One region of the Spongiibacter sp. UBA1325 genome, then DNA from elsewhere that is predicted to be linked to it. Evidence: predicted binding sites of a transcription regulator. Region 1 holds the regulator's gene; each other region holds the start of a gene.
The links. Region 1 encodes sigma-54, which starts transcription at its own class of promoters, with help from an activator protein. Its sites were predicted from a motif close to TGGCACANNNNTTGCNNT; they were not measured.
Positions count from the first base shown of each region.

Region 2: B3K78_RS14420 (molybdopterin oxidoreductase family protein) is a predicted target of sigma-54. The motif match lies at 1,717-1,734, and genes of this name have one in related genera.
Region 3: B3K78_RS04410 (sugar transferase) is a predicted target of sigma-54. The motif match lies at 1,776-1,793, and genes of this name have one in related genera.

Region 1 is NZ_DBTD01000001.1:27,465-30,545, forward strand. Features, by position in the region: gene rapZ (RNase adapter RapZ) at 1-373, opposite strand, end outside; gene ptsN (PTS IIA-like nitrogen regulatory protein PtsN) at 376-825, opposite strand; gene hpf (ribosome hibernation-promoting factor, HPF/YfiA family) at 855-1,142, opposite strand; gene B3K78_RS00155 (RNA polymerase factor sigma-54) at 1,212-2,705, opposite strand; gene lptB (LPS export ABC transporter ATP-binding protein) at 2,849-3,081, opposite strand, start outside.
Region 2 is NZ_DBTD01000010.1:534,010-537,090, reverse strand. Features, by position in the region: gene hda (DnaA regulatory inactivator Hda) at 1-213, shown strand, start outside; gene B3K78_RS14425 (OmpA family protein) at 434-1,543, shown strand; gene B3K78_RS14420 (molybdopterin oxidoreductase family protein) at 1,845-3,081, shown strand, end outside.
Region 3 is NZ_DBTD01000004.1:343,677-346,757, forward strand. Features, by position in the region: gene B3K78_RS04400 (DMT family transporter) at 1-53, opposite strand, end outside; gene B3K78_RS04405 (oligosaccharide flippase family protein) at 357-1,604, shown strand; gene B3K78_RS04410 (sugar transferase) at 1,829-2,518, shown strand; gene B3K78_RS04415 (glycosyltransferase family 2 protein) at 2,578-3,081, shown strand, end outside.

The DNA.
Region 1 (3,081 bases):
CAGACTCTTGCTTTATCGCGTCGCTAAGCGGCTGGGAGTCGGTGCTCAGTGGATGCCGTCGACGGGTCTCGCTAAAACGCTTAATGAGCTTGTCGTCGCTGGCATCCAAAAAAAGAATACGCAAGCTGGCCAGGCTTCGAACTTGTTTGCACAGTTCTTGGAAGCGGGCGAGCTCTGTTTGTGAGTTTCTCGCATCGATACAGACAGCAACCTGCTGATGAACTTTCAGTGTGCTTTGAGAGAGTTCGGCAACGAGTGCGGGCAGCAGTGACACCGGCAGGTTGTCGATGGCGTAAAAGCCTTCGTCTTCGAGCTGGTGCAGCGCCGTGCTTTTGCCCGAACCTGAGCGGCCGCTGAGAATGATAAGCTTCACGCCTAGCTGGCTACCGCACGTTCATAAAGACTGCTGTCGCTGTCTGCGCTGCGAAGCTGCTGGCGGAAAGCGTCATCGTTGAAGGCGTTGGCCAAGCTTGCCAACACTTTAATGTGTTCGTCGTGTGCTTCGGCAGGGACGATCAACGCAAACACTAAGTCCACGGGTTGGTCGTCTATCGCTTCGAAGTCGATAGGCTCGGCAAGTTTAAGCAGCATGCCGGTAATTTCGGTGCACTGCTGGCTGCGACAGTGGGGAATCGCAACCCCGTGCCCGATACCGGTGCTTCCGAGTCGCTCGCGGGCGAGCAGTTCGTTGAACAGTTCGTCGGCGTTGAATTGCGCATTATCCTCACTGACAAAAATAGAAATTTGTTCCAGTAGGCGTTTCTTGCTGCCCACAGACGTACCGCAGTGGGTACGTCCGGGGCTGAGTATTGAATCAAGGGTCATGTTTACGTTTCCGGAACATCCCCGGGCCTTTAGTGGCCCAGGTTTTTCTCCTTGTGTTTAATAAGCTGGCGATCGAGCTTGTCGGTGAGGCTGTCGATGGCCGCGTACATATCCTCTGATTCACAGGTGGCGAACAGATCGGCGCCGGCCACATGTACGGTGGCTTCAGCTTTTTGAACCAGCTTTTCTACTGACAAGGTAACGTCGGTATTGGTGATATTGTCGAAGTGCCGTTGCAGCTTGGCGAGTTTGTTGTTGACGTAATCGCGAAGTGCCGGGGTAACTTCAACATGGTGACCACTGACGGTTATTTGCATATCTTGCTCCTTCATCGCTGAGAACATCCGGCGCCTCCCGGCGCGTTGTTTGGGCCTTTTGGGGCCTTATTAGACCAGTCTTTTCCGTTCGTTAGAGGGCGGAATGACTAGTGATTCCCTGTACTTTGCAATGGTTCGCCGGGCAACTTTGATGCCTTGCTCGGCCAACAGTTGGGTGATTTTGCTGTCGCTTAGCGGTTTTTTGGGATTTTCTGCGGCAATTAATTTTTTGATTAGTGCACGAATCGCCGTGGAGGAGCATTCTCCTCCGGTATCGGTCGAGACGTGGCTGGAGAAAAAATATTTGAGTTCGTAGATGCCTCTCGGGGTATGCATATATTTTTGCGTGGTAACCCGTGAGATCGTCGATTCATGCATGCTCACCGCATCGGCGATGTCGTGGAGCACTAGCGGTTTCATCGCTTCGTCGCCGTACTCCAGGAACCCGCGCTGATACTCAACAATTTTGGTGGCGACTTTCATCAGTGTTTCGTTGCGGCTCTGCAGACTTTTAATGAACCAGCGCGCTTCCTGTAGGTTGTCGCGAATATAGTCTTTGTCGCTGCTGGTGCCGCTGTCTTTGGCGAGCGATGCGTAGTGGCTGTTAATTTGTATTTTCGGGGCAATGTCCGGGTTTAACTCAACCAGCCAGCGGCCTTCTTTTTTGCTGACGAATACGTCTGGTACCACATACTCTGTTTCGTCGTTGCCCACGCAGTCACCAGGAGTGGGGTTCAGCGTTTGAATGAGTGCCAGGGTGTCGCGCAGTTGGTCTTCTTTTAGCCGGCAGCGACGCATGATTTGGTTGTAATCACGGTTGCCGAGCTGCGGCATGTGCTGCTCGACAATCTGCAGCGCTTCAGCCAGGTATGGGGTGTCTGGGGAGAGCTGCCGAAGTTGAATTAACAAGCATTCTTGAAGGTCCTGGCCGCCAACACCGGGGGGGTCAAACTGCTGGATGAGGTGAAGGACTGCATTCACTTCTTCTATTTCGATATTGTCGTCGTCGAAGGCGTCCACCAGCTCTTCGGGGCTGACGGTGAGCCGCCCCTTTTCATCGATCGCGTCGATGATGGCATCGGCGACGATGCGGTCAAGTTCTGAGAGCCGGCTGAGGTTGAGTTGCCAGCGCAGGTGGTCCTGGAGCGACTCTGAGCTGCCGTGGCGATAGTCATTGTTGTAGTCGTCGTCGGCGCTACCGGCCGCGGAGGAGCTTGGTGCAGAGCTTTGGTAGACGTCTTCCCACTGGCTGTCTACCGGCAAATCTTCGGGGATGTCGCTGCGCTCGGCCCATTCACTGTCGGCGTCGTTGCTGGGCGCCTCCTCAGCAGAGGTCGTTTTGCTGTCAGCCTCATTGGCGTTACTTTCGCTCTGGCTGTTGCTGCTCTGGGGTTCCGGGCTGTCGCTGTCTTCCTCTACTTCCAGCAGGGGGTTGGAGTCCAGTGCCGACTGAATTTCCTGTTGAAGGTCGAGGGTGGAGAGCTGTAATAAACGAATCGCCTGTTGCAGCTGGGGCGTCATGGTCAGCTGCTGACCGACTTTTAGCTGGAGCGATTGTTTCATAGGCAATGACTTCTACTACAACCATACCTGAGGGATTAAATGCCGTTATGTAGTCATAAACGACGATGCTTCAGGGTCAGTGTAGTCCCGCAGCCGCACCGCTGCAATAGGCGTTTAAAGCAATTGCTGTGCCGATTTTTTGATCAAAGGGTAAATGTGTCGCCGAGGTAGATGTCCCGCACGATTTGGTTGTTGAGTACGGCCTCGGCATTGCCCTCAGCAACGATGCGACCTTCGCCAACTATGTAGGCTTTTTCGCAGATATCGAGGGTTTCTCGCACATTGTGGTCGGTAATCAGGACGCCGATGCCGCGCGCCTGCAGGTGGCGAATAATTTGCTGAATATCGTTCACCGATATGGGGTCTACCCCGGCAA
Region 2 (3,081 bases), on a different contig from region 1:
GAACTTAGCGAGGAGGAGCGAATCGCCGCGCTTTGTCACCGTGCTCAAATTATGGGCCTGGATATTAACGAGGCCCTCGCAGAGTTTATCTATCGCCGTTGCCAGCGTGATCTAAAAGCGCTATTTGGCGTACTAAGCGACTTAGACCGTCACAGCCTGGCGCGACAACGGCGACTGACGATCCCGTTTGTAAAAGAAATAATGTCTTGGTGAGTGAACTTTTCACTCAATCCAGACTCTCGATGCGGGCGTGGCGTTGCGAATAGTGGTTGCTTCTTTCTTGCGGAGCTTCTATAACTCTTTGCAACGCCGTCGCGGTAAAATTACTGAAAAGCAGGCGTGCAAGGGCATACTTGCGTGTTATTCTTGAGCCAAGACCCACCATTAAGGTAGGGCGACGGAAGACCTAAGTGATAATCAGGGGAGCTACAAAATGCGTAAACAATTAATGGGTGCTGCGATTGCTGCGGTAATTGCCGCACCAGCGATGGCAGATGACCACAGCAACAAGTGGTACTTAAATGCCGGCGTAGGTTATCAAGTTTTCGATTCTGCTTGGGACCTGGAAGAAACTGCTGCGGCGTTGTTCAGCGTTGAACAAAAGCTCAGCAAGGACTGGGGTGTGGAAGTGGGTGTTAGCTACGCTGACGCTGACAACCGTTACAACAACAGTGCTGCTGACGCTGAAGTAACGTTCATTTCTGCTAACGCGATTCGCTACTACAACACTGAGTCTAAGATCGAGCCCTACGCGGCCATTGGTCTTGGCATGGGTGTGGTGAACTTTGACGTGGTACGCGAAGAAGAAATTACTCAGGCCAACTTGGGTGGTGGTTTCCGTTACGCACTGTCTGGTCCTCTGTCTCTGCGTGCTGATGCTCGTTACTTCTACGGTTTCGATCATGAAACTAACGACGGGATCGTCTCTCTGGGCCTGAGCTACGCGTTCGGCGGCGAGTCTAAGCCGGCTCCTGCTCCAGCGCCTGTTCAAAGCAATGACAGCGATGCTGACGGTGTTGAAGATGGTGCTGACCAGTGCCCAGGCACACCAGCAGGTGTTGCCGTTGACGCCAAAGGCTGTGCCTTGGACAAAGACGGTGACGGTGTACCTAACTACCGCGACAAGTGCCCTAACACACCAGCGGGCCGCCAGGTTGATAAATTCGGTTGTAAGTTTGTACTCAAGCACACCGAGTCGATCAAAATGGACGTGAAATTCCCACTGAACTCCGATGCGATTCCTGCTTCGCAAATCAGCGAGCTGAAGAAAGTCGCTGAGTTCATGAAGCGCTTCGGTGGTGTTAAAGCCGTTGTTGAAGGTCACTCTGACAGCACTGGTGCTGCGGCCTACAACAAGCAGCTGTCTCAGCGTCGCGCCGACGCCGTTCGCAGTGCTCTGATTAAAGAGTTCGGCATTGATGCCAGCCGCCTGAGTGCGATTGGTTACGGTGAAGAGCGTCCTATCGCTGACAACAGCACCAAGGCAGGCCGTCAGGCTAACCGCCGCGTTGTTGCAGTAATGGAAGCAGAAGTCGCTAAATAAATCGCGACTAGTGCATACCGGAAGGGGCCCCTGAGGGCCCCTTTTTTTTGCCTGAATTTCGACCCCCTCCTGTTAAATACTCCCGAACTTGTCATGCCCCAATTGAGGGCGAGTTGTTCTGTGTTGCCGAATAGCCCGCCGTATTTACTGGCTTCCAGCCTGATTTAGTTAGTTGGCATAGTTCTTGTTAAATCCAGAGTAGATGCGGTGATTTGCTTGGCAATTCACCAAGTTGGTGCGCTTTTTTAGCCCCCGCGGGCTCGGTTTAGCACACAAACAGTGCGCAACAATGAGGGATTTCATGATATTCGGTCGCAGAAAACGCAAGCCCATTACGATTGCTGACAAGCAGGTAGTGGACTGGAAGTACGCCGTCTGTGGTTATTGCTCCACGGGGTGCTCAATTGAGGTCGGTTTGAATGCCGACGGGAAGCCGGTGGCGAGTCGCGGCAAGGGCAATGCGCCTGTTAATCAGGGCAAGCTGTGCATAAAGGGTATTTTTGAGCATGAACTGAGTGGCACCGCTGGTCGTGGTACGCAGCCGCTGATGCGCGATCGGATATACGACGCGTTTTCTCCAGCCAGTTGGGATAGCGCGCTCGATCGCACGGCTGAGGAGTTTATGCGAATCCAGCAGAAGTACGGTCGCGATAGCGTGGCGATTGTGTCTACCGGCCAACTGCTGACAGAAGAGTTTTACACCCTGGGAAAATTGGTTCGCGGGGTAATTGGTAGCAACAACTACGATGGCAACACCACACTGTGTATGGCATCGGCAGTGTCCGGTTATAAACGCTCATTCGGCGCTGATGGGCCGCCCGGCTGCTACGAGGACTTCGAAAATACTCACTGCCTGATGGCCTTTGGCTCAAACCTCCCTGAGCAACACCCCATTATTTATTGGCGACTAAAAGAGGCGTTGGAGAAGCGCAAGTTTCCACTGATTGTTGTCGACCCGCGCGTGACCATGCTGGCGCAATTTGCCGATATCCACTTACCGATAACACCGGGTACTGACCTGGTTCTGCTAAACGCCTTAGCTCATGTCATTTTGAAGGAGGGCTTGCAGGATCAGTCTTATATAGACGCCCACTGCAACGGCTTTGATGAGCTTGCTGCGACAGTAGAAAAATATGACCCCATCACTGCCTCGCGAATATGTGGTATCGACCCAGACACCATCAAGCATGTGGCCCGCATTTACGCAAAGGCACCGTCGGCAATGAGTATCTGGACGATGGGTATCAATCAGAGTACCCACGGCACCGACGGCGTGTGCGGCATTAATAACCTCAACCTGATTACTGGCAATATCGGCGTGCCCGGCGGGACCAGCCTGTCTATTACCGGGCAGTGCAACGCCATGGGCACCCGGGAGTGGTCATCCTGCTCGGGCCTGCCGGGCTATCGTATGCTTGAGAAGCCGGAGCACCGCAAGGAGGTGGCCCAGTTTTGGGGGGTTGATGAATCCTTCTTCCCGGCAAAGCGCGGTTTGCAACAGACCGATATTTTTCCGGCGATAGAGTCGGGCGAGATTA
Region 3 (3,081 bases), on a different contig from region 1:
AAAATGGCATCTGCGGGTAGCTTGTTGGATGCATTGGCCGTATTTTCAATCATTGGAACGTCCTAATAGAGGTTTGCTCGGGTGGATAGCACGCTGTTAGCAGGCGCTCATCGCTGCTTAGACGAAATGGCCTTTCACGCTTTGCGTCGATACGACCCTGTTCGCGTTGTAGGTTGCTTCGCAAAATGCGAATCAAGCCAGATTTATCCGCGCTTGGCTAGCATTTTGCCGGACGTTTCGGGTTCAACGCCCGTGGTAATGGCCTTTAGCGCCAATTTTCAATCAGGAAAAGGTTGGCCTGGCTTTTGCTGAGTAAACGGACCAGTCATTTATTAGTGGTGTTTCAGGGCAAGGGCATGAAATCAGCAAGCAGTTTTCGGCGTAATCTCAGTTGGCTGGCAACCGGCGAACTGATGGTTCGCGTGTCGCGATTGATCACGACACTCATCCTGGCTCGCTGTTTGAGTTTGCAGGACTACGGACTCGCGGCGCTCGCGCTAGCGACCGCGGAGATTGTGAGAATTCTTGCTGCCAATGGCATTGGCAATCTAATCGTCAAAGCCGAGGAGCACAAACTGGGGCGGGTTTCGCAGACGGTGTTTTGGCTTAACCTGTCTATCGGCATTGTGATGTTTGCGCTGCAGTTTTTCCTCGCCCCCCTTATCGCCGACCTTTACCAATCTCCCGTTTTGGCCTCGCTGTTACAGGCGCTGGCTTTTAGTCACTTAATTTACCCCTTTGCGATGGTTCAATTTAACCTCTTGCAGCGTGATAGCCGGATGAAGGAAGCGGGTCTGATTATGGGGGCCACGGTGACAATGGATAACTTGATCAGTGCCGCACTGGCGCTGAGCGGATTCGGTGTCTGGTCGGTCATTTGGCCGAAGTTATTCGCCGCTGTGGTGTGGGTAGTGGTGATTAATCGGCGCATCCGCTGGGTGCCGAAGCTGCAATTTTCATTGCAGGAACTGGTGACCGCGCGACGCTATTCCGGAGGGGTATTGCTCGCAGAGTGCTTAAAAAACGGCCGCGGTCAATTTGACTTATTTATCCTCGGCCGCCTGTTACCAGCTGACCTGTTTGGGCTTTATGCCTTTGCGCGCAATGCCGGTCTGGGAATAAGTCTGTCGCTGACAAACAGCTTTAATACTGCCTTGCTGCCGAAACTGTGTGATACCCGTCGCGAGGGTGGTGCACTGGAACTGAGTTATTACTCAAGTTTAAAAACGGCGATGCGACTCATCGCGCCAGTGATTCTTTGCCAGGCACTATTGGCGCCGTTATACGTGCCGTTACTGTTCGGCGAGAAATGGGCGCCAGCCAGTGTGCTTGTTGCGCTTTTGTGTCTGTCGGCGGTTCCGCGAATGGTGTTTGAGTCTGCCAGTATGTATTTTCGTGCGGCTGACAACTTACGCGGTGAAAATCACATTGCCGTGGCCTTCACCGCGCTGTTTTGTGCGGTGATCGCGGCGTCGAGTTTTCTGGGAGCGCAAGCCGTCGCCCTGGCAATGATTATTTGCTATCTCGGCGGCGCGTGGGCGGTACTCGTGATGATACACCGCGCACCTCGCGGTGTTATTCGCGCGCCCTTATCTGCCGCATAGCGCCACTGCGCTCGGCGTGCTCACCCCGTCTTTTATTTTCCCCTGATGATCGTCGCTTTAGTCGGCAAGCTGCCTTGCAAAATGCGAATAGCTTTGCAGTAGCGGTAAAGCTATTTAGCGATAATTTTTAAAAAATATAATAAAAACATAAAGTTAATTTATTTTTTTGTTTGGCATAGCGGTTGCAATTTCCCTGGAAAGCGAACACCAACGGGGTAATTGATATGCAAGCAATAAAGAATCAGGTCTCCAGTGCCTACCTAATTTTTATTTCCAGCCTGTTCATGCCCGCCGGGTTATCTCTGCGGAAATTTCTACGCAGTGGTTATAAGCGTAGCTACGACATTGTATTAAGTGGCGGATTGCTATTGCTGCTGTCACCGCTACTCGTCGTTACAGCGGCGGCCATTCTTTTTGAAAGCCGCGGCCCAATTTTCTTCCGTCAGCAGCGTGTCGGAAAGAATGGCGAGCAGTTTTCAATTTATAAGTTTCGGTCGATGTGTACTGACAGAGCACTGCATAGACAAGTGGAGTCAATGTCAGGTGACCGGGATGGTATCTGCAAGAAATTCGTAAACGATCCTCGCGTGACACGGGTAGGGCAGTTTATTCGCAAATACTCAATCGATGAGTTACCGCAGCTGATTAATGTACTGCGCGGCGAAATGTCGATGATCGGTCCGCGCCCGGCACTGCCTGCAGAAGTGGCTCAATACAGCGAGTATCAGCGCGGACGTTTGAAGGCATTACCTGGAATTTCAGGCCTATGGCAGGTGTCTGGCCGAGCGGATTTGAATTTTGATCAGCAGGTGGAGCTGGATCTGCAGTATATCCGCCAACAAAGCCTAGCCACTGATTTGCGAATAGCGTTGAAAACGGTACCCGCAGTGTTGTCGGGAAGCGGAGCGTATTGAAGAGCGGGCCGTCGGGTATCTGCCCGGCACTGCCAGTAATAGTGAATGAGGAACCAGCGATGAAAAATAATCACTCAGCACACCGCGATCAGCCCTTAGTGAGCGTTGTTATCCCAATGTATAACGCGGCGGCCTATCTTCGCGAATGTATTGACTCTGTTATTGCGCAGAGCTATCCACACCTGGAGATAATTGCGGTGGATGACGGGTCTCCGGACAACGGTGCCGACATCGTGCGGGGCTACCAGGACTCGCGCATTGTGGTTATTCAGCAAGAAAACAGGGGCTTGGCCGGTGCGCGCAATACCGGTATTCGCCACGCGCACGGCGAATTTATTGCCCTGCTAGACGCTGACGACAGCTGGCATTCGACGAAAATTGCCAGGCATGTAGATCATCTCCTGTCCAACCCTGACATCGGTGTTAGCTACAGTGCATCGCGGTTTATGAACGAAGCCAGTGTCGATATGGGGATCGGCCAATACCCGAAAACAACGGGCGTCACGGCAGTCGATGTATTTTGTCGAAACCCGGTGGGCAATGGCTCTGCGCCCGTCTTCCGC